4 regions of the Nonomuraea sp. NPDC052265 genome follow, and region 1 is predicted to be linked to each of the others. Evidence: riboswitches for the same ligand, from Rfam matches in the RefSeq annotation. Region 1 holds a riboswitch; each other region holds the start of a gene.

Evidence for each region. Region 1 has a riboswitch for cyclic di-AMP ahead of ACIHAD_RS40075 (coiled-coil domain-containing protein). Riboswitches for the same ligand answer to the same signal wherever they lie in the genome.
Region 2: linked by a shared signal. The riboswitch ahead of ACIHAD_RS22940 (CHAP domain-containing protein) and the one ahead of ACIHAD_RS40075 (coiled-coil domain-containing protein) in region 1 are both predicted to bind cyclic di-AMP.
Region 3: linked by a shared signal. The riboswitch ahead of ACIHAD_RS10320 (C40 family peptidase) and the one ahead of ACIHAD_RS40075 (coiled-coil domain-containing protein) in region 1 are both predicted to bind cyclic di-AMP.
Region 4: linked by a shared signal. The riboswitch ahead of ACIHAD_RS17935 (C40 family peptidase) and the one ahead of ACIHAD_RS40075 (coiled-coil domain-containing protein) in region 1 are both predicted to bind cyclic di-AMP.

The regions. Positions count from the first base shown of each region.
Region 1 covers NZ_JBIUBJ010000022.1:12,169-19,846, forward strand. Annotated here, with positions in the region: gene ACIHAD_RS40055 (TrpB-like pyridoxal phosphate-dependent enzyme) at 16-1,326, shown strand; gene ACIHAD_RS40060 (50S ribosomal protein bL37) at 1,366-1,443, opposite strand; gene ACIHAD_RS40065 (DeoR/GlpR family DNA-binding transcription regulator) at 1,582-2,361, shown strand; gene galT (galactose-1-phosphate uridylyltransferase) at 2,358-3,428, shown strand; cyclic di-AMP (ydaO/yuaA leader) riboswitch at 3,497-3,635, shown strand; gene ACIHAD_RS40075 (coiled-coil domain-containing protein) at 3,641-4,594, shown strand; gene pip (prolyl aminopeptidase) at 4,714-5,649, opposite strand; gene ACIHAD_RS40085 (MarR family winged helix-turn-helix transcriptional regulator) at 5,668-6,180, shown strand; gene ACIHAD_RS40090 (zinc-binding dehydrogenase) at 6,189-7,118, opposite strand; gene ACIHAD_RS40095 (TetR/AcrR family transcriptional regulator) at 7,195-7,678, shown strand, end outside.
Region 2 covers NZ_JBIUBJ010000007.1:227,513-235,190, forward strand. Annotated here, with positions in the region: gene ACIHAD_RS22930 (glycosyl hydrolase family 18 protein) at 1-1,402, opposite strand, end outside; gene ACIHAD_RS22935 (luciferase family protein) at 1,646-1,993, shown strand; cyclic di-AMP (ydaO/yuaA leader) riboswitch at 2,257-2,394, shown strand; gene ACIHAD_RS22940 (CHAP domain-containing protein) at 2,408-3,169, shown strand; gene ACIHAD_RS22945 (TetR/AcrR family transcriptional regulator) at 3,148-3,759, opposite strand; gene ACIHAD_RS22950 (DUF1348 family protein) at 3,858-4,316, shown strand; gene ACIHAD_RS22955 (Tm-1-like ATP-binding domain-containing protein) at 4,660-5,883, shown strand; gene ACIHAD_RS22960 (phosphoenolpyruvate hydrolase family protein) at 5,883-6,698, shown strand; gene ACIHAD_RS22965 (cupin domain-containing protein) at 6,715-7,128, shown strand; gene ACIHAD_RS22970 (hypothetical protein) at 7,496-7,678, shown strand, end outside.
Region 3 covers NZ_JBIUBJ010000003.1:179,587-187,264, forward strand. Annotated here, with positions in the region: gene ACIHAD_RS10300 (response regulator) at 1-396, shown strand, start outside; gene ACIHAD_RS10305 (phosphotransferase family protein) at 386-1,465, opposite strand; gene ACIHAD_RS10310 (NYN domain-containing protein) at 1,610-2,932, shown strand; gene ACIHAD_RS10315 (NlpC/P60 family protein) at 3,065-3,991, shown strand; cyclic di-AMP (ydaO/yuaA leader) riboswitch at 4,894-5,056, shown strand; gene ACIHAD_RS10320 (C40 family peptidase) at 5,217-5,669, shown strand; gene ACIHAD_RS10325 (hypothetical protein) at 5,870-6,700, shown strand; gene ACIHAD_RS10330 (M48 family metallopeptidase) at 6,712-7,678, shown strand, end outside.
Region 4 covers NZ_JBIUBJ010000005.1:217,057-224,734, reverse strand. Annotated here, with positions in the region: gene ACIHAD_RS17945 (branched-chain amino acid aminotransferase) at 1-205, opposite strand, end outside; gene ACIHAD_RS17940 (3-isopropylmalate dehydrogenase) at 393-1,439, opposite strand; cyclic di-AMP (ydaO/yuaA leader) riboswitch at 1,539-1,700, shown strand; gene ACIHAD_RS17935 (C40 family peptidase) at 1,731-2,276, shown strand; gene ACIHAD_RS17930 (NAD(P)-dependent alcohol dehydrogenase) at 2,260-3,252, opposite strand; gene ACIHAD_RS17925 (DUF2306 domain-containing protein) at 3,430-4,056, shown strand; gene ACIHAD_RS17920 (response regulator) at 4,029-4,715, opposite strand; gene ACIHAD_RS17915 (sensor histidine kinase) at 4,712-5,839, opposite strand; gene ACIHAD_RS17910 (ROK family protein) at 6,011-7,252, opposite strand; gene ACIHAD_RS17905 (sugar ABC transporter substrate-binding protein) at 7,353-7,678, shown strand, end outside.

The DNA.
Region 1 (7,678 bases):
GCTCAAACTGAAACGGTGATCCCTGGCAACTGGTACAACATCGTTCCCGATCTTCCCGTGCCGCCTCCGCCGCCGCTCCACCCCGGCACCCGCCGTCCCGTCGGGCCGGACGACCTCGCGCCGCTGTTCCCCATGGAACTCATCGCGCAGGAGGTCAGCGGCGACCGCTACGTCCCCATCCCACGCGAGGTCATCGACGTCTACCGGCTGTGGCGGCCCACACCGCTGATCAGAGCGCACCGGCTGGAGAAGGCCCTCGACACGCCAGCCCGCATCTACTACAAGTACGAAGGCGTCTCGCCGGCCGGGTCGCACAAGGCGAACACCGCCGTGCCGCAGGCGTACTACAACGCCAAGGAAGGCGTGCAGCTGCTGACCACGGAGACCGGCGCGGGACAGTGGGGGTCGGCCCTGGCGTTCGCCTGCGCCCAGTTCGGCATCGAGTGCCGGATCTGGATGGTTCGCGCCTCCTACGACCAGAAGCCGTACCGGCGCTCGCTCATGCACGTGTACGGCGCCACCGTCCACCCCAGCCCCTCCCCCGTCACCGGCGCGGGCAGCAAGGCGCTGGCCGACGATCCCGACTCCCCCGGCAGCCTGGGGCTGGCCATCAGCGAGGCGGTCGAGGTGGCCGCCGCGAACCCCGAGGCCCGGTACGCGCTGGGCTCGGTGCTCAGTCACGTCCTCATGCACCAGACCGTGATCGGCGAGGAGGCCCTGGCACAACTGCCCGAGCTGCCCGACCTGGTCATCGGCTGCACCGGCGGCGGCTCCAACTTCGCCGGCCTCGCCTTCCCCTTCCTCCGCGAGAAGCTGGCCGGACGGATCGGCACGCAGTTCCGCGCCGTCGAGCCGGCCGCCTGCCCGTCGTTCACCCGCGGCGTCTACGCCTACGACTTCGGCGACACCGCCGGGCTGACGCCGCTGCTCAAGATGCACACGCTCGGGCATTCCTTCGTCCCGGACCCGATCCACGCCGGCGGCCTGCGCTATCACGGCATGGCGCCGCTGCTGTCCCACATGTACGAACTGGGGCTGTTCGAGGCGGTGACCCGTACCCAGAGCGAGTGCTTCGAGGCGGGCGTGCGCTTCGCGCGGACGGAGGGCATCGTCCCTGCCCCCGAGCCCACGCACGCGCTGGCCGAGACCATCGCCGAGGCGCTGCGCTGCAAGGAGAGCGGCGAGGAGAAGGTGATCCTCACCGCGCTGTGCGGGCACGGCCACTTCGACCTGGCCGCCTACGACCGCCACCTGGCCGGCGAGCTGGAGGACTACACGCTCCCGCAGGAACGCCTCGACCAGGCGCTCACCGAGCTGCCCGGCTGAGACGACACGGGTGGCCGCGGGATCCGCGGCCACCCGTGTTCAGTTCGCGTTCGGGCGCTTCCTGTGGTTCGCCTTCTTCTTCTTGCGCCCCCTGCCCTTGCGTGCGCGTTTCGCCATGGGCTCACCTCCGGCGGTCGGGATCGTGACCTTCAAGGTCTCCCCTGCCCGGTAGTCAACACAAGCGATACGCCGTGACCTAACATTCCTCAACAAACTCGTGTCATAATTTGGTGGAATCTGTTGGAAGGGGTGGGCGTGCTCGCACAGCAGCGTCAGCAGACGATCCTGGAACGCGTACGCAGCAGCGGCGGCGTCCGGGTGGCCGACCTCGTGCGCGAGCTCGGCGTCTCCGACATGACGATACGCCGCGACCTTGAGGTGCTGGCCGAACGCGGGCTGCTGGAGAAGGTCCACGGCGGCGCGACGGCCCTCGGCCCCGGCTCGACCGAGGAGCCTGGCTTCACCGCCAAGTCCGCCCGCCAGCAGCAGGAGAAGGAGGCCATCGCGCGGCACGCGGCCACCTTCGTACGGCCGGGAACCGCCGTGGCGCTCTCCGCCGGCACCACCACGTGGGCGCTGGCCCACCATCTGGTCGCCGTCCCCGAGCTGACCGTGATCACCAACTCGATCCCCGTCGCCGAGGTCTTCCACCGCAACCCGCGCGCCGACCGCACGGTCGTGCTGACCGGCGGCGTGCGCACGCCCTCCGACGCGCTCGTCGGCCCCGTGGCGGTGGCGGCGATCCGCCGGCTGCACGTGGACACGCTCTTCCTCGGGGTGCACGGCATGAGCCTGCGCGCCGGGTTCACCACGCCGAACCTGCTGGAGTCCGAGACCGACAGGGAGCTGGTGGCCGCGGCGCACCGGCTGGTGGTCCCCGCCGACCACACCAAGTGGAACACGGTCGGCATCAGCACGATCGCCGAGCTGACGGAGGCCGACGTGGTCATCAGCGACGCGGGGTTGCCCGAGGAAGCACGCACCGAGCTGGCCGAACGGGCCGGAGAACTGATCATCGCGGAGGGCACGCCTTGAAGCGCACCATCACCCACCTGGCAGACGGCCGAGAGCTGATCTACTTCGACCGGCGCGACGACGCCGACCGGAGCGCGATCGACCGGCGTCCGCTCGACCCTCGGCCGGTGGCCTCCGAGCTGCGCTACGACCCGCTGACCGAGGAGTGGATCGCGATCGCCGGTCATCGGCAGACGCGTACGTTCCTGCCGCCGGCCGACGAGTGCCCGTTGTGCCCGTCGTCCGACACGCGGGCGTCGGAGATCCCGGCTCACGACTATGACGTGGTGGTGTTCGAGAACCGCTTCCCCTCTTTCTCCGGAAATTTTGGGACTTACGGTGACGTCGGCGGATTGAGTGATGTACGTCCGGGGGTCGGGCGGTGTGAGGTGGTGTGCTTCACCTCCGACCACTCCTCCTCCTTCTCCAAGCTCTCCAACGCCCAGGTCAGGCTGGTCATGGAGGCGTGGGCCGACCGCACGGCCGAGCTGTCCGGCATGGAGGGCGTCGAGCAGGTGTTCTGCTTCGAGAACAGGGGCGAGGAGATCGGCATCACGCTCCCGCACCCGCACGGGCAGATCTACGCCTACCCCTACGTGACCCCGCGCACGAAGCTCCAGCTCGGAGCCGCCTCCCGGCACCCGGGCGGCAACCTGTTCGCCGACGTGCTGGCCGCCGAGCGGGCCGCCGGCACGCGGGTGGTGGCCTCCAACAAGCTGTGGACGGCGTTCGTGCCGGCCGCCGCGCGCTGGCCGTTCGAGGTGCACGTGTATCCGCACCGGCAGGTGCCCGACCTGGCGGCGCTGTCGGAGGAGGAGCGGGCCGCGTTCGCGCCGCTGTACACCTCGGTGCTGCGGGCGCTGGACGCGCTGTTCGGGGTGGCGATGCCGTACATCTCGGCCTGGCACCAGGCGCCGGTGCGGTACGGCCGCGAGCTGGCCTACCTGCACCTGGAGCTGTTCAGCATCAGGCGGGCGCCCGGGAAGCTGAAGTACCTGGCGGGCTCGGAGTCGGCCATGGGCGCCTTCGTCAACGACGTGCTGCCGGAGGAGGCGGCACGCATGCTGCGATCACGAATCGATCACTAATTGATTTCTCCTTAAAGTCGCATGACTCGTGATCTACCACTAATATCCCGTTACACATCGGCCATAACGGTCGCTGTACGCCTAATCCCGGGCGTGTTGCCCGGGAGCCGGGGACCCATCGCATCCGGGGTGAATCCGCGCAAGTGGTAGGGACTGCTCCCGTGCCCGAACCCGTCAGCTAACCCGGCCGGCAGAGGGAGAGGAACAACCACGTGGCGGCTTCGTCCCCCGCGAGTCTTGCCATCGGTCTCATCGCCGCCACCGCCCTGCTCGTCCATCCGGCCGCCGCCTCGGCCGCGCCCAAGCCGTCCGAGGCCGAGCTGCGGGCCCAGCTCAAGCAGCTCAACGGCAAGGTGGACAAGCTCATCGAGACGTACAACCTCAAGCGGGTCGAGCTGGCCAAGGCCCAGCAGGCCGCCACCGCGGCACAGCAGCGGCTCACCACCGCCGAGCAGGCGGTGGCCACGGCCGAGCAGCGGGTCGCCGAGATCGCCCGGATGCGCTACCAGAGCGGCGACGCCTCCCTGCCGGGCTTCATGCTGACCCCGGACGGCAACGGCGCGGCCATGCTCGAACAGCTCACCGCCGAGCAGCAGGCGGTCGTCGACAGCGTGGCCAGGGCCCGCGACGACCAGAAGAAGGCCGCCGCGGCCGCCGCCGCGCTCGCGGCCGAGCTCAAGGCGGGCACGGCGGAGGTGGCCGAGCAGCGCGACGACGCCCAGGACGTCATCGACGACATCAAGAAGAAGCTCCAGGACCTCGTGCCGTTCGGTCCGGGCAAGAAGTCCGACGGGAGCTGGGCGCCCGAACTGCCGTCCGGCTCGGACAACATCACGCCGCGCACCCGGCTGATGCGCGCGCAGGTGCAGAAGAACTTCTCGCTGCCGTACGAGGTGGGCTGCTTCCGGTCCGGCTCCAGCGGCGAGCACCCGCTCGGCCGGGCCTGCGACTTCATGATGAGTACGGGGGGCACCATGCCGGGCGCCGCCAACAACGCCCTCGGCGACCGCCTGGCCGCCTGGGCGCTGAAGAACAAGGCCAAGCTCGGCGTCAAGTACGTGATCTGGAAGCAGCGCATCAACCAGGGCTCGGGCTGGCGCGCGATGTCCGACCGCGGCAGCGTCACCGAGAACCACTACGACCACGTGCACATCTCGATGAACTAGAAGCCGGTTCCGGGGTCCGCCGGACGGGACCTCGCGTCAGAGGTGAGCACGTCGCATCTGACGCGAGGAGGTGTTCAGGACGGAACCGGCTTCCTGCGCCCGTATTTCTGCGTTCGGGGTCAGTTCCGGAACCTGTCCGTCGCGGCGGTCAGCAAGTCGATCATCTCCAGACCGCCGTGCCCCTCCCCCACCACGTGCAGCTCACTCCCGGGCCAGGCCTGGTGCAGCTCCCAGGCCGTCTCCAGGGGCCCGCTGACATCGAACTTCCCGTGGATGAGCACCCCGGGCACCCCCGCCAGGCGCGCGGCGGCCTCCCGAACGAGGTCCCTCCCCCCAAGGAAGCACCCGTTCCCCCAGTAATGCGTCACCAGCCGAGCGAAGGTCATCCGAAACACCGGATCCTGAAATTTCGGACTTGGCTGGAACTGCGGGTCAAGGCTCACATGCGTGTCCTCCCACGCACACCACTCGATCGCCGCCCGCTCCCGCCGCTCAGGGTCGGCCAGCGCCTTCGCGTACCCCGCCGCCAGGTTCCCGCCCCGATCCTCCTCCGGCAGGAAGTCGCGGAACCGCGCCCACTCGTGGGGGAAGATCCGCCCGACGTCCCGCGTGATCCACTCGATCTCCCAGTCCCGCCCGGCCGTGACCGCGAACAGGATCACCTCGCTCACCCGCTCCGGATGCCGCTCGGCGTAGGCCAGCGACAGCGTCGACCCCCAGGACGCCCCCACGAGCTGCCACCGCTCGATCCCGAGATGCTCCCGCAGCCGCTCCATGTCGGCGACGAGGTGCGCCGTGGTGTTGACCGACAGGTCGGTTCCCGGTTCCCCGGCGTCAGGCGTGCTCTTCCCGCAGCCACGCTGATGGAAGACGACGATCCGGTACGCCTCGGGGTCGTGATACCGCCGCCACCCCGGCGACGCGCCCCCGCCCGGCCCGCCGTGCACGATCAGCGCCGGCTTGCCGTCCGGATTTCCGCTGACCTCCCAGTAGACGAGGTTTCCGTCACCCACGTCCAGCATGCCCTGCTCATGGGGCTCGATCGAAGAATACATAAGCGCTAATATATCTGCGTGATCCAGAGTCTCGGCACCCTGATGCGGGCCTTCCAGGAGCGCACCGACGGCGCGATCGCCCAGCTGTACGCCGACCTCGGGCTCCCCGACTATCGCCCCCGCTACTCACCCGTCGTCCGCGCCCTGGTCGAGACCGGCCCCATGACCATCCGCGACCTGGCCACCGCCATCGGCGTCACCCACTCCGCCGCCAGCCAGACCGTCACCCAGATGCGCCGCGCCGGCTTCCTCGACCTCCACCCGGGTCCCGCCGACGCCCGCCAACGCATCGTCCACCTCACCGGACGTTGCCGCGACGCGCTCCCCCTCATCGAGGCCGAATGGCAGGCCACCACCCTCGCCATCGCCACCCTGGACGCCGAACTCCCCATCCCCCTGGCCGACCTCCTCACCTCCGCCCTCCAGGCCCTCGAAGACCACCCCTTCCGCACCCGCCTCCTCGCGACCGCGCCGCTGGCCGCGTACCGCGATCAACGCAGTCCCGCGGACGGGAAGGGGCCCGTCATGTGAGACCGTTCTCACGCCAGGTCGAGCACCGCCTTGCCGTGCACGCGGCGTTCAAGGAGGGCGGTAACCGCCTCGGTGGCGTCGTCCCAGCCGCCGCGCCAGGTGATCTCGGGGCTCAGCGTACCGGCCGCGACCTGCCCGGCCAGCCAGGTCAGATCGCGGTGCAGGCCCTGGCAGTAGAGCAGGTGGAACGTCACGAGCGAGCGGTCATGGCGGTCGGCTCCGCCGAACAGCGCGCCGAACGGGAAGCTCTCTCCCTCGCCGGTGGAGTGGCCGACGGCGACCAGCGTGCCGCCCTCGCAGAGCTGGTCGAACGCCTCGACCAGCGGGACGCCGCCGAGCACGTCCAGGACGCCGTCGAGCCGTCCGCCGCTCTCGGCGGGGCCGGCGACGACCTCGTCCGCGCCGAGGGCGCGCAGCCCGTCGCCGTGCCGGTCCGGGTCGCCGGTGGCGGCGATCACGTACGCGCCGCCGAGCCGGGCGAGCTGCACGGCGTACCGGCCGACGCCGCCCGTCGCGCCGGTGACCAGGACACGCCGGCCCAGGATCGGCCCGAGGCGGTCGAGCGCGCGCAGCGCGGTGGCGCCGGCGACCGGGATCGTGCTGATCGCGCCGGGGTCCGCGCCCTGCGGCACCACCCCGATCGAGTCGGCCGGGACGGCCCGCAGCTCGGCCCAGCCGCCACCCGGGCCCAGCGTGACCACGGGCGTGCCCGCGGCGGGCCCCGAACCGTCGGCCGCGGCCTGGACGACGACCCCCGCGGCGTCCCATCCGAGCACCGTGCCCTCGGGCGCCTCCTGGAGGGCATGCCTGACCTCGCCGTAGTTGAGCGACGTGGCGGTGACGCGGACCAGCGCCTGGCCGGGCGCGGGCACCGGCTCGGGCGCCTGGCCCACCCTCAGGCCCCCGGGAACGGAACGGTCGACGATCAAAGCGCGCATGACGATGTCCTCCAAAGTGCCACTGAGGGGCATAAGCCTATAGGAGGCATGTGCGCTCCGGATACACTGGCGGACGATGACCGCCGACCCGCTGACGCTCCGCGAGCGCAAGAAGATCAAGACCAGGGCCGCCCTGGTGGACACCGCACTCGCGCTGTTCACCGAACGCGGCTTCGACCAGGTGACCCTCGACGAGCTGTGCGCGGAGGTCGAGGTCTCCAAGCGCACGTTCTTCCGGAACTTCGCCAGCAAGGAGGAGGTCGCCTCGGCCCCGCTGGAGGCCCTGTGGACCGGGCTCCTCGACGACGTCGAGCACGCGCCGCTCGGCGGCCGTCCCGTGCTGGAGGTGTTGCAGGAGGCGATGCTCGCGGCCGTGCGCCGGATGTCGGCGGACGGGCCGGATTGGGTGGCCCGCGTGCGGCTCAGTCAGGAGTTGTCGCAGCGTACGCCGTCCATCGCCGCGCACGGGCTGCAGTTCTGCGACCGCACCAGCGCGGCCTTCGAGACGACCCTGCGTACGCGGCTCGGCCTCGGCGACCGCGACCAGCGGCCCAGGCTGG
Region 2 (7,678 bases), on a different contig from region 1:
TGCCGTCGGCGGTGATGGCCGCGGTGACCAGGTTGTTCGCGCCGAAGCGCGAGCGCAGCGCCGACATGACGTTCTTGAACGCCGCCGCGCCGCTGGTGTCACAGGTCAGGCCGCAGGCGTTCGGGTACTCCCAGTCGATGTCGATGCCGTCGAAGACGTCGGCCCAGCGGGGGTCCTCCACCAGCTTGTAGCAGGAGTCGGCGAAGGCCGTCGGGTTCTGCGCCGCCTGGCCGAAGCCGCCGGACCAGGTCCAGCCGCCGAAGGAGAAGAGCACCTTCAGGTTGGGGTACTTCTTCTTGAGCTTGCGCAACTGGTTGAAGCTGCCGCGCAGCGCGCCGTTGTCCCAGGTGTCGGCGACGCCGTCCACGCTCTCGCCCGCCTGGTAGAAGCGGTCGTAGTCGGCGTAGCTGTCGCCGATCGTGCACTGCCCGTTCTGCACGTTGCCGAACGCGTAGTTGATGTGGGTCAGCTTGGCCGCCGAGCCGCTGGTGTCGATGTTCTTGACGTGGTAGCCGCGCTGGTAGACGCCCCACTGGACGAAGTAGCCCAGCACCTTGTTGCCGCCGCCACCGCCGCCGCCCGTGGTGGTCGCGGTGATCTGGTTGCTGTCGGACGAGCGGTTGCCGGCGGCGTCACGCGCGCGCACGGTGTAGCTGTAGGCGGTGTTGGCGCTGAGGCCGGTGTCGGTGTGCGAGGTGCCCGTGACGGTGGTGACGAGGGTGCCGCCGCGGTAGACCTCGTAGCCGGTGACGGCCACGTTGTCGGTGGAGGCGTTCCAGGCCAGCGAGACGCTGTTGTTGCTGACGCCGGTCGAGCGCAGGTTGCCGGGCACCGAGGGCGGGGTCTTGTCGTCGCCGCCACCGCCGCCCGTGGTGGTCGCGCTGATCTGGTTGCTGTTGGCCGAGCGGTTGCCGGCCGCGTCACGCGCGCGCACGGTGTAGCTGTAGGCCGTGCCGGCGGTCAGGCCCGTGTCGTTGTACGTGGTGCCCGTGACGGTGGTGACGAGGGTGCCGCCGCGGTAGACCTCGTAGCCGGTGACGGCCACGTTGTCGGTGGAGGCGTCCCAGGCCAGGGCCACGCTCGTGTTCGTGACGCCGGTCGAGCGCAGGTTGCCCGGCACCGACGGCGCGGTGGTGTCGCCGCCGCCGCCGGAGACCTTCCACAGCGCCGCCACGTTCGGCGGCTCCCAGCCGGGCTGGGAGGTGTGCGCCTGGACGCAGACGTAGTCAACGCCGTTGTAGGTGACGACCGTGCCCGCCGTGTAGGCGGTCCACGGGGCCCAGGCCGCCGCGAAGGCCACCGTGCCGGCGGAGGCGATCGGTGGGGCGGCCACGGCCGCGGTCAGGGGCAGGGCCAGTGCCGCCACTCCTGCCAGGACCTTGCTCAGGATGGTGTGTTTCATGTCGCTCCGACATCCGTTTGGGGGGTGTGTGGGGAGTGGGATGGGAGACTTCTGGAGAAACTATTAGGAAAGTTTCCTTTAAGTTATGAATCGACGGTAACCGCTGCCTGGTGGAGCGTCAATACGTATCGGTCAGGCGTCCGTAATCGTGCCGGTCAGACCCGGGGCGCGCCCGTTCACGAGGGGATAACGGTTCAGGAACGGGGGCTGACGGCGGGCTGAGTCGTGGCCCAGCATTGGAGCGTGGCAGGAATCTCCGCCTGGCGGCGGACGCCCACGCGACGCGGGCCGTACGTGGTCCGCGCGGTCGCGGAGTTACGGTCCTGGCCGTCGCTGAACGTCAGCGGCACCGGGCGACAGATCGCCTTCGCCGTACACGGAACCGAGATCCTGCGCCTGGCGGGCCGGGACGAGATCCACGTACGGCTCACCGCCCCCGCCATCGGCCGCCTGGAGCCCCATCTGCGGGCGTGCGACCAGGTCCACGCCTGCCGCGACCGCGCCTGGGTCGCCGTGCAGGTCGACGCCGAGCCCGATCTGGAATTGTTGCTGGCCCTCACGAGCGTGGCGATAAAGGCGCACGTGGCCTGAAACGTTTCTTCGCGGTGCGTAGCGTTTCTCCTACGCACCGTCGAAACAATGGCTTCCATTTGCCTGGGAATTACTCACCGGGTAGCTTGGTTGTACACAGCCGAACGGGGAGTCGTCCCAGGTAGGGATGTCATTGCCAGGGAATTACCCTGGCGGGACCCGTGTTGTACAGAGTCGATGCGGATACACCGCGTCCGGGCGTCGCACATATACCTTCAGGCCCTTTCCTGGGCCCGGGAAGACGATGCGTCAGCCCTTTGCCTGACCATAGACCGCTGAATCCGCCTGTGCGCGGAACCGGGGACCCATGCGTCCATTGGGGTGAATCGGCACCACGGTGCCGTAGGGCAGCTTCCCGCCCGAACCCGTCAGCTAACCCGGCAAGCGGCACGGAAGCACAAGGAGTAATCCCTCATGGCCAAGCACCGTCTTCACCGTGCCTGCAAGCTCGACCTCGCCAAGATCGCCATCGGCGCGACCGCCGTCGTCGGCGTGCTCGGCACGCACGCGGCAGTGAACGCCGACGCCACCCACGCCACCGCCCACACCGCCGCCCAGACCGCCAAGGTCGCCGGTGTGGCCGTCGCCCAGCCGAACGTCGCTCGGTCGGACGTCGCCCAGCCGCAGGTCGCCACCGTCGGCTACAAGAACGCCGCCGGCGAGAGCGCCAAGGGCAAGGTGAACGTCACCGCCGCCCAGGTCCTGGCCGCCGCCCGCGCCCAGGTCGGCACCTCCGAGGACGCCAACGGCGGCGGCACCAAGTTCCAGAAGTGGTACGCCGACTCGCAGCGCGCCGCCGAGACCGCCGCGCGTGACGGCGGCAACCGGGCCATGTACCTGAACGCCCCCTGGTGCTCGATGTTCGTCTCCTGGGTCGGTGAGCAGACCGGCGCCCGCCCGCAGGTCGGCTGGGACGCCTACACCGTCTCCCACGCCAAGTGGTTCGCCGCCAACGGCCGCTGGGGCGCCGAGGCCAAGCCCGGAGCCGTGGTGTTCTTCTCCTGGAGCGGCAGCAAGAGCCTGAGCGGCATCCAGCACGTCGGGTTCGTCGTCAAGGACAACGGCGACGGCACGATCTCCACGATCGAGGGCAACACCGGCAACGGCAAGGTCGAGGAGCGCGTCCGCCCGACCTCCCAGGTCGTCGGCTACGGCTACCCGTCGTACGCCGCCTGATCTCCCTCTCGCGAAGAGCGCACTCCCTGCGGGGGGTGCGCTCTTTCGTGTGTGTGCCGGTCGACCAGGGTGGCGGCGGCGTGGGCGGCCGAGCGGGCCGCGCCCGTGTCCTCGGAGATCATCGCGGTCACGGTGGCGCCGTCGATCAGGGTGAGCAACTGCTCGGCGAGCAGGCCGGGATCCCCGGCGCCCGCCTTCTCGGCGAGCGAGCGCAGGTAGGCGCGCAGGCGCTCCTTGTGCTCGCGCACCGCCGTACGGACGGCGGCCGAACCGGCGCCCAGTTCGGCGAAGGCGTTGGCGAATCCGCAGCCGCGGAAGTCGTCCTCGGCGAACCAGCGTTCCAGCCACTCGAAGACCGCCGGGATGCGGTCGCCGGCGTCGGCCACGTACGTGGTGAGCGAGGACGTCCAGCGCTCGTCGCGCCGCCGCAGATAGGCCACGACCAGCGCCTCCTTCGACGGGAAGCACTGGTAGAGCCGCTTCAGCGAGACCCCGGACGCGGCCCGGATCTCGTCCATGCCGACCGCCTGCACGCCGCGGCGGTAGAACAGGTCGCCCGCGGCGTCCAGCAGCCGCTGCTCGTGATCCATGACACCCCTCCAGGTGCTTGCGGCGGAGAACGCTCGTTCTCTAGGCTAGCGCACACCTTCGGGAGAACGCCCGTTCTCTCGGTATGAGAGGACATCGCATGACACGCCCGCCTGTTCCGCCGTTCACCGAGGAGACCGCCCGGATCAAGGTCCAGGCCGCCGAGGACGCCTGGAACACCCGCGACCCCGACCGCGTCGCGCTCGCGTACACCGAGGACTCCGTGTGGCGCAACCGCGGCGAGTTCGTCACCGGCCGCGCCGAGATCGCCGCGTTCCTGCGCCGCAAGTGGGCCCGCGAGCTGGACTACGCCCTGCGCAAGGAGCTCTGGGCGTTCACCGGCGACCGCATCGCCGTCCGCTTCCAGTACGAGTCCCGCGACGCCGCCGGCCAGTGGTGGCGCAGCTACGGCAACGAGCAGTGGGAGTTCGACGGGTCCGGCCTGATGCGCAGGCGGGAGGCCAGCATCAACGACGTCCCCATCAGGGAGGACGAGCGTCGCGTCCTCGGCTCCCGCCCGCTGTCCGAGCACGGCGTGGACGTCCTCGGCGTCCGGTGACCCACGGCCCCGGTCCACGGCGGCGACGAGACCGACCACCTGACCGTCGAATGGCCGGTGACCGGTCGAACCCGCCGAAGGCACCGGCGGACGGCCCTACGCGGCACGTTCCGGCGGCTCGCTGTGGTGCCGGATCCCTGACCGTCCGCCGCGCGGACCCCGGCCCCGGCCGCCCGATGGCGCGGCGCGGTCCGCGAGGTCATGGCCCTCGCCCTGGCCTGTGGGCACACCCCGGCCGCCATGTCCCGCGACGGCTGGTACCACCTGGCGCCGCCCCCGGCAGGTGACACCCGCGCGGAGATCACCGGGGTAAGGTCGAGGGGCCGATCGTAGGAGGTCTGACATGGCGGTTCTGCTGCTGGGCACCCTCGACACCAAGGGGGAGGAGTACGCCCTCGTCCGCGACCTGATCATCCGGGCCGGGCAGGACGTCGTCCTCATGGACACCGGGGTGATGGGCGCCGCCGCGCTGGCCGCCGACGTCCCGGCCGAGGCCGTCGCGCGGGCCGCGGGCACCGACCTCGACCGGCTCAGGAGCGCGGGCGACCGCGGCGCCGCGCTCGCGGCGATGGCGGCCGGAGCCACGGCCCTCGCCAAGGACCTGCACGCCCGCGGCGGCCTGAGCGGCGTGCTCGCGCTCGGCGGCAGCGGCGGCTCGTCCATCGCCGCCGCGGTCATGCGGGCGCTGCCCGTCGGCCTGCCCAAACTGCTGGTGTCGACCATGGTCAGCGGCGACGTGTCCGCCTATGTCGGGGAGACCGACGTGACGCTCATGTACAGCGTCGTCGACGTCGCGGGCGTCAACTCCATCTCCCGCCGCATCCTGGCCAACGCCGCCGCCGCGATCAGCGCGATGGCCGCCTCGTACGACGCCGGCGCCGAGCCGTCCGGCCAGGACAAACCGCTGGTCGCGGCCACGATGTTCGGCGTCACCACGCCCGCCGTGAACGCCGCGCGGGCCCGGCTGGAGTCCCTGGGCTACGAGGTGCTGGTCTTCCACGCCACCGGCTCGGGCGGACGCGCCATGGAGGCGCTGGCGGCGGGCGGCCACTTCGCCGGGGTGCTCGACCTGACCACCACCGAGCTGGCCGACGAACTCGTCGGCGGCGTCCTGTCGGCCGGCCCCGACCGCCTGACCGCGGCGGGGAACGCCGGCGTCCCGCAGGTCGTCAGCCTGGGCGCGGTGGACATGGTCAACTTCGGCCCGATGGAGACCGTGCCGGAACGCTTCAGGTCACGGCAGCTCCTGGTCCACAACCCGACCGTGACGCTCATGCGCACCACCACCGCCGAGAACGCCGAGATCGGCCGGGCGATCGGCGAGCGGCTGGCCCGCGCCTCCGGGCCGGTCACGCTGTTCGTGCCGCGCGGCGGCGTCTCGGCCGTCGACGTCGAGGGCGGCCCGTTCCACGACCCGCAGGCCGACGCGGCCTGCTTCGACGCCGTGCTCGCGGCCGTCGCGGGCAGCCCCGTCGAGGTCGTGCAGAGCGACCAGGACATCAACAGCGCGGAGTTCGCCGTGGCGGCCGCCGACCGGCTGCACCAACTGATCGAGAAGGGGGCCTGATGCGTCGCGACGAGGCACTACGGAGGCTGCGCGCCCAGCGGGAGGCGGGCCGGCTGATCATCGGCGGCGGCGCCGGCACCGGGTTGTCCGCCAAGGCCGCCGAGGCGGGCGGGGTCGATCTGCTCATCATCTACAACTCCGGGCGGTTCCGGATGGCCGGCCGCGGCTCGCTCGCCGGCCTGATGCCGTACGGCGACGCCAACGCGATCGTCGTGGAGATGGCGGGCGAGGTCCTGCCGGTCGTCAGGGACACGCCGGTGCTGGCCGGGGTGTGCGGGACCGACCCGTTCCGGCTGATGCCGCACTTCCTCGACGAGCTGAAGCGCGTGGGGTTCACCGGCGTCCAGAACTTCCCGACGGTCGGCCTGATCGACGGCGTCTTCCGGGCGAACCTGGAGGAGACCGGCATGGGCTTCGACCTGGAAGTCGAGATGATCAAGCTCGCCGCCGAGCGCGACCTGCTCACCGCCCCCTACGTGTTCACCCCCGAGCAGGCCACGGCCATGGCGCGGGCGGGCGCCGACGTCCTCGTCCCGCACATGGGCCTGACCACCAAGGGCAGCATCGGCGCCGTCACCGCGATCAGCCTCGACGAGGCGGCCGTACGGATCCAGGAGATGCGCGACGCCGCCGTCGCCGTGAACCCCGACATCATCGTCCTGTGCCACGGCGGCCCCATCGCCGAGCCCGACGACGTACGCCACATCCTGGACAGGACGGTCGGCATCGCCGGGTTCTTCGGCGCGTCCTCGATGGAACGCCTGCCCGCCGAGCGGGCCATCGCCGAGCAGGTCCGCGACTTCAAGCAGCTATGACCGGGAGGAACCCGCCATGCACCGACCACCGGACGCCCTTCCCACGATGGTCTTCGACTGGGGGTCCATCAAATGGCACGTGACGCCCGACGCCGTGCCGGGCGCCTCCTCCACGTTCGGCGAGGTCATCATCAACCCGAACAAGGGCCACGAACGCCACCTCCACCCTGACTCCGACGAGGTCCTCTACGTCGTCGAGGGCGAGGGACGGCAGACCGTCGGCGACGACCCGGAGTTCCCGGTCAGGGCCGGTGAGGCGATCTACATCCCGAAGGGCACGCTGCACTCCACGTTCAACACCGGGTGGCGGCCACTGCGGATCATCGCGACGTACATGCCGGGCGGGGCCGAGCTGGCACTCCGCGAACTTCCCGGCTTCGTGGAACTCGCCCCCGGCACCCACCCCACCTGGGCGGCTGTCACGTCGTGAGCCCGAAGGCCGGCGCGCAGGGTGTGGCCGGCCGACCGCCGCGAAAGCGCCCGAGAGTGTGGTCGGCCCGCTCGGGTCGCGGGCGACGATCAGCTCCTGCCCCGGCAACGACACCGCGACCCGTCACGATCCCGCGCCACCGCCCGGTCGCGCCGATCGTCGGGCCGGGACCCAGGGGGCACGGCGGCCTCGCGCGGTTGGTCCACTCCTTGTGGCCGGCGATCGGGCAGGCGCAGGGGCGGCCGGTCGTGTTGATCGTTATCGCCCGGTCTGTCGGTGGCCTCCGATAGATTTCCGGGACTGTTGATCAAGCCCATTCGGAAGTGGCTGTCGGCGTGAGCATGCCGTCGGACTGGAGGTCGAGATCTTGGACGCGGACGAAACCGCGTGGGAGCAGCGCAGCGTCGTGCGGGTGGTGCCGCCGGTCCAGCCGCGCAAGCTGGCGAAGGTGCCCTTCGTCGAGCTGGCTGACGGCAGGTTGCAGGGGGTCGTGTCGAGCGGGTCCGACATCGAGCGGGTCTACGTCTCGTCGATCGCCGCCGGCACCCAC
Region 3 (7,678 bases), on a different contig from region 1:
CACGCCGACGCCCAGGTCGTGCGGGCGCTGCGCGCGGGGGCGGCCGGGTTCCTGCTGAAGGACATCCCGCCCGGCGACCTGGTCGACGCCATCAGGAGGGTGGCCGCGGGGGAGCCGATCCTGTCGCCCGCGGTGACGCGGCAGCTCATCGCGCACGTCTCCGACGGGGGCGGGCGCGACCGTACCGAGCGGGCGCGGGGGCTGCTCGGGCGGCTGAGCGAGCGGGAGCGCGAGGTCGCGCTGGCGGTGGGGCAGGGCAGGTCGAACGCCGAGATCGGGCGGGGGCTGTTCATGAGCGTGCCCACGGTCAAGGCGCACGTCTCGCGCATCCTGACCAAGCTCGACCTCAACAACCGGGTGCAGATCGCGCTGCTGGTCTACGACGCTAGCGGGTGAGCAGTTCCTCGATGGCGGCCCGGTGGAGCACCAGGTCGTCGGGGTCGTCCGGCATGGGCTGCTCGCCGAAGTGGACCCTGCGCTGCCACACCCTGGCCATGATGATGCCGTGGCGGAGGGCGGCGTACATTTCGTAGAAGTCGAGGTCGCGGGGCTCGTAGCCGGTTATTTCGCGATATTTCTGGCATACGTCGGCGCGGCGCATGAAGTCCGGCATGCCGGGCAGGCCCATCGTGACCGCGAGGTCCTGGAAGAAGCGGTGCAGGAAGATCATCCAGGAGACGTCCAGCTCGCGCGGGCCCACGGCGGCCATCTCCCAGTCGAGCACCGCCACCGGCGTGAAGTCCCGGTACATGATGTTGCCGATCCTGGCGTCTCCCCAGGTCAGGACGTCGGGGCCGGGGTCGTCCGGCCAGTGTGAGCCGAGCCAGTCGAAGGCCCGTTCCAGCACGGGGATCGGCCGCTCGGCGTGCGCCCACCGGTAGTAGGCGCGCTGGGCCTCGACGTGGGCGCGCAGGCCGTCCGTGCCGCCGGGGGCGAGCGGGCCGAGCACCGCGACGTCCTCGCCCGTGTACGGCGTCTCGTGCAGCGCGGCCATGAGCCCGACGCTCGCGTCCTGCAACCGGCGTCGGTCACCGGGGGAGGCGTCGTGCAGCCAGCCCCCGAACGTGTACGGCATGACATCGGGCGGCACGTCCCCCTCGGCCTGCTCCATGACGAAGAACGGCGTCCCGAGCGGCCCGGGGTCGGGCTCGAACCACAGCGGCCTGGGCGCTGGGATCCCAGCTTTCTCCCCGGCCAGTCGCATGATCTCGAACTGGGCCCGCAGATCGTAGGAGGGGAACACCGGAACGGCCTCCTCCGCAGGTGCGAGCCTGGCCACGCACCGCCGGGTCTCCCCGCCCCACGTGGCGGTGAAGAAGAGCGTCTCGCTCGACATGCCGTTGCCGGAGGGGCGCGACAGTTCCGAGACCGTGGCGTCCCCGCCGACCCGGCCGCGCAGCCAGGCGGACGCGCGCCCGCGCAGTTCCTCCAGGTCACGGGTGGACGTGCGCATCTGTTCCGTCACCGCTCACCTCCACACCGGACGGCTGCCCCGGCTCAGTCGTATACCCCCTACCAAGCGCTTGTCTAGGTTCAAGGGACCGTTACGGTCAGGTACGCAAGAGCCGTACCCTTGTCTGAAAGGGCATGTCACGAAGGGACAAGTGGGATGAGTTCAGCGGGTGAAGGCCTGTCTCGCCCGCTTCCCGAGCAGGTGCGCCTCAACGTCGTCGACCTGGCGGCGCAGGTCCTCGGGACGATGCCCGCTGTCTCGGTGCCGCCGCCGCTGCGCGGCATCGCCAAGTTCGACCCGCGCAAGCGCGCCAAGCTGGGCAGCGCGCCGATCGCCGCGCAACTGGAGAACGACAAGAAGTTCCGCGAACTGGTCGCCGAGTCCGTCGCCGCCGGATGGCCCGAGCTGGTCGCCGCCCTGGCCGAGGGCAGTGTGCCGCCCGCCGCCGACCCCGTGCTGGTGGCTGCCGCAGCCTATCTCACCAGGCCGCCCGGCTGGGCGGAGATGATCGAAACCGCCCGCGCCGACCTGGAGCAGTCCGCCGTGGCGGCCGAGGGGTCCGAGCGGGAGGAGGCGGTGACGCGGCTGCGCGAGCAGCTCGCCGCGCAGAAGACCGCCGCCAAGGAGGAGGCCGACCGGCTGCGCGAGCAGATCAAGGCGGCCCGCGCCGAGAACTCCGACCTGCGGCGCAAGCTCCACGACGCCCGCGAGCGGGCCAAGGCCGCCACCCGCAGGTCCGAGGAGATGGAACAGGCCGCCGACGACGCCCGGCACGCCGCCTCCACCGCCGGCAACGCGGGCGAGGCCGAGCTGCGCCGCCTGCGCGAGCGGCTGGCCGACGTGGAGAGGCAGCTCGAAGCGTCCCGCCGGGCCGCCCGCGAGGGCCGCAGCATCGAGGACGCCCGCATCCGGGTGCTGCTCGACGCGCTCCAGGACGCCTCGGCCGGGCTGCGCAGGGAGCTGGCGCTGCCCACCACGATCAGCAAGCCCGCCGACTCGGTCGCGGCCAGCACCGGCGAGCGTCCGGGGGTGCGCGGGGTGCCCGCGCGGGCCCTGGCCGACGACGACCCGCAGCTCCTCGACCAGCTCCTGGCGTTGCCGCAGGTCCACCTGATCATCGACGGCTACAACGTCACCAAGACCGGCTACGGCACGTTCACCCTCGCCGACCAGCGCAACCGGCTGATGACCAACCTCGGCGGGCTGGTCGCGCAGACCCGCGTCGAGGTCACGGTGGTCTTCGACGGCGCCGAGCTCAACGCGCCCGTGCAGGTGGTGGCGCCGCGCGGGGTGCGGGTGCTGTTCAGCGCGCCGGGGGAGATCGCCGACGACCTCATCCGCCAGCTCGTCCGCGCCGAGCCGCCCGGCCGGGCCATCGCCGTCGTCTCCTCCGACCGCGAGGTGGCCGAGTCCGTACGCCGGATGGGTGCCAGACCGGTTCCGTCGGCTTTGCTGCTGCGCCGGTTGGGCCGTGCATAAGTTACGAATTAGCACTTTTGGCAAGACCCCGCCCGCCACTTCTGTACTATTTCGCCCCAGGTGTAATCCCTGGGAGGCGACGCTGTGAGGTTTGGCCGGGTGACGGTGGCCGCGGGTCTCGCGATCGGACTGATGACGGTCCCGATGGGTGCGGCGCTCGCTGATCCCAAGCCCACTCTCAAGCAGGCCAAGGCCAAGCTGGAGAAGCTCAACGACAAGGCCGACAAGGTCGTCGACCGGTACAACACGGCGACCGAGGAGTACAAGAAGGCCAAGAGCGCCTACACCAGGCTGAACGACCGCTACAAGCAGAAGCTGCAGACGGTCGCCGACCTGCGGGCCGAGATCATCAGGGTGGCGGTGGACTCGTACAAGATGGGCGGGGACGTCGCGTCGCTGCCCGGCATGGTCGGCGCCGACGCCCCCGAGAACCTGCTGGCCGGGCTGGCCATGGCAGGGCAGCTCTCGCGCGAGCGGCTGGAGAAGCTGGCCGCCTTCGACCGCGAGAACAAGGGGCTCAAGGCCGAGCGCGACAACGCCGAGGCCGCCCTCGCGGACGCCGACAAGGAGCGGGACGCCGTCCAGAAGGAGCGCGCCGAGGTCCTGAAGCTGGTCGGCCAGCAGAAGAAGCTCCTGGACAAGCTGGGGGCGTACAACCCGGGCAACCCCAACAGCACCGGCATCAAGTACACCGGGCCCGCCTCGGGCAGCGCGGCCGCCGTCCTGCGCTTCGCCTTCGCCCAGGTCGGCAAGCCGTACATCTACGGCGGCACGGGCCCACGTGGCTACGACTGCTCAGGACTGACCCAGGCCGCCTGGCGTGCGGCCGGCGTCTCGTTGCCGCGTACGACGTGGCAGCAGTGGGCCTGGGGCGCCGGCCGCAAGGTGGACATCAAGAACCTCCAGCCGGGGGACCTGATCTTCAGCGAGGGGCTCGGGCACGTCAGCATCTACGCGGGCGGGGGCAAGATCGTGCATGCGCCGCAGACGGGCGACGTCGTCAAGGTCGTCCGCCTCGCCGACTACGGCCGCTCCCTCGTCGGCGCCATCCGCCCCTGACGCCCCTCCCCACCCTTGTGAATCCCGCCCCACTACCAACCCCAGTGGGGCGGCCCCAGCAGGATGGCCAGTGCGACGGCCGCAGTAGGACGGTCCCCACCTCCGGCCCAAGTCGAGCACCCCGAGGCACGTCCAGGCTCCCGTTCCAGCACCCGGCCCACCGTCCGCCCTCCTGGCCGTCAGGGTGGAAATGAGAGCCACAACGGGCCGTACGGGTGTCCTCAGCGCGTCCCCTGCCGTCCGGCCGCACGGGAGCCACTCCCCATAGCGGCCCACTCCCATGCCGCCCTGTCCCGGGCCGCCTGGCCTCGCCTCCACTCTCCCCGCCGCCCAGGCCCGAGCCTCAGACCGGCTGTCCACAGCCTCGCGCCTCTCCGCCATCACCCGTGTCGAGGACCCGCCGTCGCCTCCCAGCCCGCTCCGTCCGCGTCCTCGGCCACGGGGGTCGGAGCGCCTTGTACGCCGCCCCAAGCGGCCGACCTTGTTCCTCTCGCGTGGGAGCCATGTCGAGCCCGGCTGCTTTCGGGAGCGGGGGCGGCATGTCCGGAAGTCGGTCGTCCGCAGTCGCTGTCCGGTCGTGTTCGGGCGTTGTCAGGGTGGGGGGATGAAGGGGACGAAAGGGGTGAAAGGGTCCTGACAACCGGGTGTGGCGGGAAGTGTGAGAAGGGTCACATTCAGGTAACGACGCCCTCCGCTCCAGCAGGGGTTTCGCTCCTTACTTCCACCTTTATCTGATCTTTACAACCTGACTCCCCTTTTGCCAAATCTTGACCCTTCGGCGTAGTTTCTGGCGTCGCGGTCAGCAAGCCATGCGAGCCGCGACCCGACATCGGAACCCCCGATGTGGACAAGATAAAAATCCGTCGGTCGCCGCCGATATCCCCATTGAGACACATCGATCGGGTGGCGACCTGCCGAGTCCGTGCAGCCAGGAGGCACGGAGCCGGGGACCCAAAGATCCCGTCATCCCCCGGGATCAGGGGTGAATCAGCGCTTAGCGCGCTGTAGGGCGACTTCCAGGCCCGAATCCGTCAGCTAACCCGGTAGGCGTTCGTGGAAGACACAAGGAGAAATCCTGTCTACCTCTCTGCACAACCCCCGTCTGTCCCGTCTTGCCCTGAGGGGCGTCGCACTCACGATGACCGTGACGGCCGGAGGTGCGGTCCTCCATGCCGTGCCGGCCGGGGCGCAGACGGTTAGCGAATCGGCCGTCAGGCTCACCGCGGTGTCCAGCACCGCCAAGGCGGCCACTGCCAAGTCGGCCAAGTCGGCGAAGAGCGCCAGGTCGGCGAAGGCGGCGAGAGCCGCTCGGCAGACGTCGAAGGCCCGCAGGGCCGTCGTCGTCGCCAAGCACCAGATCGGCGACCCGTACCGGTACGGGGCCACGGGTCCTGGTTCGTTCGACTGCTCCGGACTCGTCCAGTACGCCTGGAAGAAGGCCGGGGTGCGACTCCCGCGCGTGGCGAGCAGCCAGTTCGCCCGCATCAGGCACAAGGTCTCCTGGCGCCATCTCAAGCCGGGCGACCTGGTGTTCTTCAACGGGCTGGGCCACGTCGGCATGTACGTCGGCCACGGCAAGATGATCCATTCGCCGAGGACCGGCGAACGGGTGCGCATCGACAAACTGGGCGGATGGCGGAAGTCGTCGTTCGTCGGCGCGGTGCGTCCCGGCGCGTGACAACAGGCCCCGCCCGGACCCTCCCCGGTCCGGGCCGGGGCCTGTCGCATGTCCGGCCTCGGGAACATGTCCGCCTCGGGAACATGTCCGGCGTCGGGAACATGTCCGGCGTCATGAACAGGTCCGGCCTTGTGAAGGCGGCGCATGCCCGGCCCTGGTGAAGGGGTCGTGAGGGCCTCCGGGCCGACTAGCATCGGGCCGTGTCCTCGCAGGTGCGTCCGTTCCTCCGCGGTCCGCGTCTGCTCCTGCCCGTCCTGCTGCTGGCGGCGGTTCTCGTGGTCGCCGACGCGCCGCCCGACACCGTCCTGCCCGCCGGGGCGCGGGGGTCGTGGGGCGACGGCGGTCAGGTGGCCCGCGGCGGACGGTCCGTGGTCGTGGGGCATCGCGCCGAGCCCGGCGTGCTCGCCGATCTCGCCCGCCGCGCCGACCTCGCCGGACGGCGGGTGTCCGAGGTGCTCGGCCGGCCGGTACGCGCGGTGGTCGTCGTACCGGACACCGACGCCGAGGCGGCCACGCTGGCGGGCACGGGCCCGCTGGACGGGCTGGCCGCGGTGGCCGACGGCGCCAGGGTGATCGTCGTGCCCGGCTCCTTCGCGCGGCTCACCCCCACCGGACGTGACGTCGTCCTCACCCATGAACTCACCCACGTCGCCGCGGGCACCGACCGGCTGCCCGTCTGGCTCTACGAGGGATTCGCCGACTACGTGGCCTACCGCGACGCCGGGCTCCCCATCAGGACGGCCGCCGCCGAGCTCGCCGCCGAAGTACGGGCCGGCAGGCTGCCGAGCGAGTTGCCCGGACCTGCGGCTTTCGCCCCTACGGCCGCCGATCCCGGACGGCTCGCGCGGGCGTACCAGGAGGCCTGGATGGCGTGTCGCTTCCTCGCAGACCGGTTCGGTGACGGGACCCTGGTACGGCTCTACCGTGATGCCCGCGTGGCCGGCGTCGATCAGGCGCTCGCCTCCGTGGGGCTCACCGCCGAGACACTGGCGGCACGGTGGCGCGAGTACGTACGAGAGCAGCTCGCGTGAAGGGGAGGCAGATGAGCGAGCGGAACGACCCGCCCCGGGAGGGGGACGAGCCCGCAGGAGCGGTCGCCAGAGGGGCCGACGAGCCCGGCACGGCGGTCGAGACCGGGCACGGTGGGGGTGTGGCCATCAGGGGCGGCGAAGGCAGGCGCCCCGGCGACGACGGCCCCCCGCCCCCCTCCGGCAACGACGAACCTCCCGGCGCCGGGTCCTCCGGCGCCGGGTCCTCCAGCACTGGACCCTCCGGCGCCGGGCCGGAAGGGACCGTCGAGCCCCCCGAACACTCGGGGCACCCCGACGACCCGGACGACCCGGACGCCCCCGACGCCCGTCCGGACGTCCGCCCCGACGCGGACGCCGACCCCGACACCGAGGACCCCCGCCACCCCCATCCCTCCACCCCCGACGACCGCCCCCACGCCAAGCACGCCGGCCCCCCGGCCGACGACGCCCAGCGCCCGAAGAGGGCCACCAAAGGCGCGGACGGCCAGGCGAAGAATGCCGAGGAGCCATCCACAATCACGAACGACCCCGCCGAGATCACGAACGACCCCGCCGAGAGCACGAACGGCCTCCCCGAGATCAGGGACGTCCCCAGGAAGGGCGGCAAAGGCCGCGGTAAGGGCAAGGCCGGTAAAGGCGGCAAGGGCGAGAAGCGCGGACAGGGCCAAGCAGACGGCGCCGCCGCCCATTCCGACAACGCCGACCCCCATCCCGGAACCGGCAACCTGGTAGGAACGGCGGAGCACCTCATCGCACGAGAACGGCAACGCGCCGAGTCCCGCTCCAGGCGCGCCGCCGGGGCCGCCCTGGCCCTGGTCGGGGGCGTGATCCTGGCCGTGGCCGCGTTCACCACCCCCTGGCGGGTCCTGGCCGCCGCCGCGCCGGCCGTCACCCCCGACCCCGCCCGCGACTTCAGCGCCGCCCAGATCGCCAGGGCGCAGGCGTTCGACGCGGCCACCACCCTGCCCGGCTACATCT
Region 4 (7,678 bases), on a different contig from region 1:
AGGTCGCGGGGTCGAGCGAGAGCGGCCCGTACGGCAGGAGCCGGGCGTCGTGCCACCCCTCGCCCTCGGTGTAGTCGATCGAGATCATGTGGTCGGTGAAGACCTGCCCGAATCCGGGGTTCGCCAGTACCTGCTCCCGCTCGGCCGCGGTGCGAGCGTGGTCGGAATGCTGCACGTCGAAGCTGAGCTTCTGAGCGATGGTCATGACGACGGTCCTTCTCTCTGCGAATCTGCGATTCTGAAAGCTACTGCCCACGAGCAGTATTCGTACTTCCTATTGTCTTGCCATTTGGGATGGCAAGAGGCAGTTGGGATGGTTCGGTCCCTCTGGACGCAAAAAGCGCCTGGCAGCCCTCTCCGGGACCGCCAGGCGCGTACGGGGCTAGACGGTCCTAGCCGGATACTCGCGCGGAGATGTCGTCGCCGATCTCGCTGGTCGTGCGGCCGGCGCGGCCGGTGACGCGCTCGGCGATGTCGGCGGCCACGGCCTGCTCGACCTTGGCGGCCTCGGCGTGCAGGCCGAGGTGGTCGAGGAGCATGCCCACGGACAGGATGGTGGCGGTCGGGTCGGCCTTGCCCTGACCGGCGATGTCGGGCGCGCTGCCGTGCACCGGCTCGAACATGCTCGGCGAGGTGCGCTCGGGGTTGATGTTGCCGCTGGCCGCCAGGCCGATGCCGCCGGCGATCGCGGCGCCGAGGTCGGTGATGATGTCGCCGAACAGGTTGTCGGTGACGATCACGTCGAAGCGCTCGGGCTGGGTGACGAAGAACATCGAGGCCGCGTCGATGTGGCCGTAGTCGGTGGTGACGTCGGGGAACTCCTCGGCCACGCGGTTGACCGTGCGCTGCCAGAGGTCGCCGGCGAAGGTGAGCACGTTCGTCTTGTGGACGAGCGTGAGCTTCTTGCGGGGCCGCGACCGAGCCTTCTGGAAGGCGTAGCGCACGACGCGCTCGACGCCGTGGGCGGTGTTCAGCGACTCCTGGGTGGCGATCTCGTGCGGCGTGCCGCGCCGCACGACGCCGCCGGTGCCGGCGTAGAGGCCCTCGGTGCCCTCGCGGACGACGACCATGTCGATGTGCTCGGCGGTGGCGCCGGCCAGCGCGGTCTCGACGCCCGGGAACAGCTTGACCGGACGCAGGTTGACGTAGTGGTCGAACTCGAACCGGAGCTTGAGCAGCAGGTCGCGCTCCAGGATGCCCGGCGGCACGCTGGGGTCGCCCACGGCGCCGAGCAGGATCGCGTCGTAGCCGCGCAGCTCTTCGAGCACCGCGTCGGGCAGCGTCTCGCCCGTGCGGTGGTAGCGGGCTGCGCCCAGGTCGTAGTGGGTGGGCTCGATCTTCGTGCCCACGGCCTCCAGGGCCTTGAGCCCTTCGGCTACGACCTCGGCGCCGATGCCATCCCCAGGGATGACGGCCAGGCGGATGTTACGCGACTCCATGGGCGGTACCTTACCGGCTCGTCTCGGCTGACGAACACATCATCTCAACCTCCGGACAATCCGTTTTGGGGGGATTGCGACCTTTTGACCGTTTCGTTAGAGTCCGACGAGCCTAATCCACGCAGCCGCTGCGTGGAGCCGGGGACCCATCTCTCCCCCCGGGGCGAATCGGCACCGCTCTCCCTCCAGGAAGCACCGCCGTAGGGCTACTTCCAGGCCCGAGCCCGTCAGCTAACCCGGCCGGCCACGTGGAAGGACAGTCCCCTGTCTAGCATCGCCATTCTCCTGGCGGTGGCAGCGGGCGGCGCAGGTCTCGCGCCCGCAGCTCCCGCCGACCCCTCCCCCGCCATCACCCTCACCGGCCCCCAGGTGAAACAGGTCCAGGAACGGCACGTGCCGAAACCGGCCTGGAAGGTCGCCCTCGAATACGCCATGGACAAGCGCGGCACCCCGTACGTGTGGGGCGGCGCCAGCGAACGGGGCTACGACTGCTCGGGCCTCATGCTCCGGGCCTACGAGGACGCCGGCATCGAGCTCCCCAGAACCGCCGCGGAGCAGTACGGCGCCTTCTCCAAGAAGATCGCCTGGAAGGACCTCGAACCAGGCGACCTGGTGTTCTTCAGCGGCCTCGGCCACGTCGGCATGATCTCCAAGCCCGGCTACATGGTCCACTCCCCCCACACCGGCGACGTGGTGAAGGAGGAACGCCTGTCGCAGTGGCGCAGGCAGGCCTTCGTCGGCGCGGTACGCCCCGACCCCAAGGGCGTCAAGCGCTGGGCGGACTACGCCAAGCTCCGCAAGGCCCCCGCCCCCGCCATGCTCACCGCGACCCTGTGACGACGACCTTCCCCGGGGCGTGTCCCTCCTCCTGGTAGCGGACGGCCGCCGGGATCTCGCCGAACGGGAAGGTCCTGTCGATGACCGGGGTGACCTCCCCCCGCTCGACCATCCCGGTCAGCGTCAGCAGGTTCGCCCTGTTGCTCCCGCAGCGGACCACGTCCGCCCTGACGATCCGCTGCGGGACGAAGGGCGCCGACGCGAGCGCGGCGAACATGTGGCCGGCCGGCTGCACCCAGCGGCCGGCCGGCCCGCCGACCAGCACGTACGTGCCCTTCCTGGTCAGCGCGCGGCGGCAGTCCGACAGCCGGCGGCCGCCCGCGACGTCGAGGAGGACGTCGAAGCGCCGGTCCGACGCCGCGAAGTCCTCCTTGGTGTGGTCGATGACGTCGTCCGCGCCGAGCGAGCGGACCAGGTCCGCGTTCCGCCCGCTGCACACGCCGGTGACGTGGGCCCCCATCGCCTTGGCCAGCTGCACGGCGAACGTGCCCACACCGCCGGACGCGCCGTTGACCAGCACCTTGTGGCCCGGCTGGACGCGTCCCTCGTCGCGCAGCGCGATGAGCGCGGTGTTGGCCGCCATCGGCACCGCCGCCGCCTGCTCGAACGACAGACACTCCGGCTTGGGCGCCACCTCGCTCTGCCGCAGGCAGACGTACTCGCCGAAGCCGCCCTGAAGGGACATCGCGTACACCTCGTCGCCGGGGCGGAACAGCGTGACGTCCTTGCCCGCCGCCTCGACCTCCCCCGCCACATCGGCCCCGAGGACGGCGATCCTGGGCCGGCGCAACCCGACCCCGCCGCCCATGACCCGGGCCAGGTACGGCTCTCCCCGCATGAAGTGCCAGTCATAGGGCTGCACGGACGTGGCCCGCACCCGGACCAGCACCTCGTCGTCGCGCGGCACGGGCCGCTCGACGTCGGTCAGGACGAGCTGGTCGGGCGAGCCGAACGTGCGCAGGACGTAGGCCTTCATCGTTTCCTCCCTCGTGGACGTGCCGCCAGTGTGGGCGCGACCTGCGCGGATGCTCAACGGTCGAAAGGCGACGGCTCGATGGCCGAAAGGACGACGGCCCGTCCCGCCGATGGTGCGACCCGGGAGGGGCCGTCCGCGCGATGACCCGGCAGGGCCGCGCCGGTCACGCTCTCAGGCATGAGATGGATCGCACCCGCCGGGCTGCTCACGCTCAGCGTCGTCCCCCTGGTCGCCGGCGCCCTCCGGGTGACCGAGCTGGCCTCCGGCGCCGCCGTCACGGCGGACAACGCGCGGTTCTTCGCCATGCCCCTGCCGGTGCTGCTGCACATCCCGGCGTCGCTGGTGTTCTGCGTCCTCGGCGCGTTCCAGTTCCAGGCCGGGTTCCGGGCCGGGCGGCCGGGGTGGCATCGCGCGGCGGGGCGGGTGCTGGTGGCGAGCGGGCTGGTCGCGGCGCTGTCGGGGCTGTGGCTGACGCTCTTCTCCGACCTTCCCGCGGGCGACGGCGCGCTGCTGGCCGCGTTCCGGCTGCTGTTCGGGACGGCCATGGCCGCCTGCCTCGTGCTCGGCCTGGCCGCGATCCGGCGGCGCGACGTGGCCCGGCATCGCGCCTGGATGACGCGCGGGTACGCGATCGGGCTCGGCGCGGGCACGCAGGCGTTCACCCTGGCGTTCGGGCCGGCCGCCTTCGGGCCGCCCGGTGAGCTGGGCCGGGCGCTGCTCGTCGGCGCGGGCTGGGTGATCAACCTGGCGGTGGCCGAGACGATCGTCCGCCGGGGTCAGGTGCGTACGCGGTCGGTCTCGTAGGCCCACATGGCGATCTCGACGCGGTTGCGCACGCCGAGCTTGGTCATCAGGCTCGCGACGTGGCTCTTGACCGTGCTGAGCGAGATGTGCAGCTCGGCAGCGATCTCGCTGTTGGTCCGGCCGCGGGCCACGGCGCGCAGGATCTCCTCCTCGCGGCCGGTGAGCGCCTCGACCGGCTGCGCGGGCGCCTCGGTACGCCCGGCCCCCGCGAAGGCGGCCAGCAGACGCGCGGTCACGCTCGGGGCGATGAGCGCCTCGCCGCCGGCCGCCGCGGTCACCGCCTGGGCGAGCAGCGCGGGACCGGCGTCCTTGAGCAGGAAGCCCCTGGCTCCGGCGCGGAGGGCGGCGTAGACGTACTCGTCGAGGTCGAACGTGGTGATCACGACCACCGCCATGGGGTCGGCGACGTCGGGTCCGGCCAGCTCCCGGGTGGCCGAGATGCCGTCGAGGCCGGGCATGCGGATGTCGAACAGGCACACGTCGGGGCGCAGGCGGCGGGCCAGCTCGACGGCCCGCCTGCCGTCGCCGGCCTCGCCGACGACCTCGATGCCGGGCTGGGCGTCGAGGATCATCCTGAGCCCGGTACGGGCGATCTCCTGGTCGTCGGCGACGAGCACCCGGATGACCCCGGCCTCCAGCCGGTCGCTCACGGCACTCATGCGGCCTCCTTGGGGAGGACGGCGGTGACCGTCCAGCCACGGTTGGGGTTGGGGCCCGCCTCGCAGGTGCCGCCGAGCAGGGCGGCGCGTTCGATCATGCCGATGAGACCGTATCCGGGGGCGGCGACGCCGCCGGCGCGGTCGCCGTCGTCGCTCACGGTCAGGCGTACGGAGGCGTCGTCGGCCGTGACGCGGACGGTGATGTGGGTGGCGTGGCGGGCGTGCCGCCGGGCGTTGGTGATCGACTCCTGGGCGATCCGGTAGAGCGCGGCGCCGGCCGACGGCGGCAGATGGCCGAGCCCTTCCGCGATCTCCACCTCGACCGCCGGGCCGACGCGCGGGCGTCCGGCGAGCTGCCGCAGGTCGTCGAGGTGGCGGCCCGGAGCCAGTTCCGCCGGCTCGTTCCTGCGCAGCACCCGTACCATGGCCCGCATCTCGGCGAGCGTGCGCGACGCCTCCGCCTCGATCACCCGTAGCGCGTCGGTGGCCGCGCCCGGCTCGGAGGCGGCGGTGGCCAGGCCCGCCTGGGCGCGGATGGCCATGGCCGAGACGTGGTGGGCGACGGTGTCGTGCAGGTCGCGGGCGAGCTGTTCGCGTTCGAGCAGCTTGACCTGGTCGAGCTCGCGCAGCCGCGCGCCGGCCCGGTACCGGAAGGCGCTGCCCAGCCCTACGGTCGCGACCAGCACGCCGAGCGCCGGGACGATGTCGCCGGGCGCCATGCGTCCGGCGACCAGCGACAGGCCGACCGCGACGAGTCCGGCCGCCATCCCGGCCGCGGCCTCTCGCCCCGAACCCCACCGGAACAGCGCGTAGAGCACGATCGTCACGAAAGCCAGCGTGTACGTCTCCACCGGCTCGCCGCCGGTCAGCAGCGGGGCCAGGGCGGTGACGCCGAAGACGAGCGCGACCATGAGCAGCGGCCTGGTCCGGCGCCACAGCAGCGTGGGGATCAGCGCGAGGGTGACGGCCGTCGAGACCACCGGCCACCGGAGGTCGGGCCGCAGCGCGCCCTCGATCACCGCGACCGGCACGAGCACCGCGACGAGCGCCCAGTCGCGCCACACCCGCACCGGCGGGCCAGGAGGACGAGGCTCGCGCCACACAGAACGAACGAGGGCGGCCACCCCCTCATCGTAAAGGCCCCCCTCCTCCCCCCAGAGCCCCAAACCCCCACCAACCCCCGCCCTCTCACCACCCGAAGCCTCCGGCCACTGAGGGGCCAGGCCAGGGGGCCGGAGAGCAGAACCAGGGAACGAAACCGGGGGGCCAAGCCGGTCCGGGGCCGTTGGGAACGGTCAGTGTTTGCGGGCGTCGAAGATGAGGTCCCAGGCTCGGGACTTGGCGTGGGCGACCGCTCCCAGCAGTACGCCGCTGTCGCCGAGCATGCTGGCCACCACCCGCGGGCGCAGCGGCCCCAGTTCGGCGATGCGGCGCTCGACGGAGGCGCCCAGCAGGTCGAGGTTGCGGCCCACTCCCCCGCTCAGCACGATCACCTCCGGATCCAGCACCGCCGCCACGGCCACCAGCAGCCCGCCGATGCGGCGGCCCTCCGCCTCCACCACCGACCTGGCCGTCTCGTTCCCGTCGGCGGCGGCGGCGAAGACCTCCCTGGCCGTCTCCAGCTCCAGGCCCGCCGCCCGCGCGGCGCGCACGACACCCGGCGCGGAGGTGACGGCCTCGGTGGCACCGTGCACGAACGAGTCGGTGTCGCGCGCCGAGGAGCCGGTGCCCCGCGCGAGGGAGTCGGTGCTGCGTGCGTGGGGGTTGGCGTCGGGCGGGGTGGGGTCGGGCGGTTCTTCTGGGGCCGGGACGTAGGAGATCTCGCCGGCCGCGCCCCGCGCCCCGACGTACAGCTCGCCGTTGATCACGATGCCCATGCCGACGCCCGTGCCGATGGACACCAGGGCGAAGGTGGCCTTGCCGCGTCCGGCGCCGTGGGCGTGCTCGCCGACGGCGGCCAGGTTGATGTCGTTCTCGATGACGAGGTCGACGCCGAGGGCCGCGCGCAGGTGGTCGGCCAGGTCCGGCGGGCCGGGCAGGTTGGGGGCGAAGTCGAGGCCGCCGCGGACGGGGTCGTACACGCCGGGCGAGCCCACCACCGCGCAGGTGATCGCCCCCCACTCGACCTCCGCCTCGCGGGCCGCCGCCCTGGCCAGCTCGCCGACCAGCCCGGCCAGCTCGGCCGAGGTACGGGCCGTGTTGCGCCCGTCGGTACGCCCCGCGAAAGCGCCGCGCAGGTCGGCCACGGCCACCCTGATCCAGTCGCGACCGATGTCGATCCCGGCGACGTGGGTGGAGGCGGCGTTCACGTCGTAGAGCGAGGACACCGGGCCGGGCCGCCCGGACACCTCCCCCACCAGGTGGACCAGGCCGTCCTCCTCCAGCCCCGCCAGGGCGGCCGAGACCGTGGGCTTGGACAGGCCGGTGCTCTTGGCCAGGTCGGCGCGCGAGGCCGGGCCGTGCTCGTGGAGCTGGTCGAGCAGGCGGCGCTCGTTGAGCACCCGCAGCAGCCGTGGATTGGCCAGGTCGCGTCGCATGTCCGGCCTCCCTCCGAGGTGCACTCTAGCCAACTCGCCTGATAGTAAACTACCTTTCTTACCAAGCGGGGGCGGGCATCTTCTGAGAGGACGAAGTGCGATGCACCGAGCTTGGCGACTCATCCCCGCGGCGGCGGTCCTGCTGGCCGCCGCCTGCGGGAACAGCACCACCGGCACGACCACCACCACCCAGTCCACCGCGGCCCGGCAGGGCGGGACGATCGCCCTGTTCCTGCCCGAATCCAAAACCACCCGGTACGAGGCCTTCGACCGCCCTCTGTTCGAGGCCAAGGTCAAGGCGTTGTGCCCCGACTGCAAGGTGATCTACGGCAACGCCGAGCAGGACGCGGCCAAACAGCAGCAACAGGTCGAGGCCGCGCTGACCCAGGACGCCGACGTGCTCGTCCTGGACGCCGTGGACGCCAA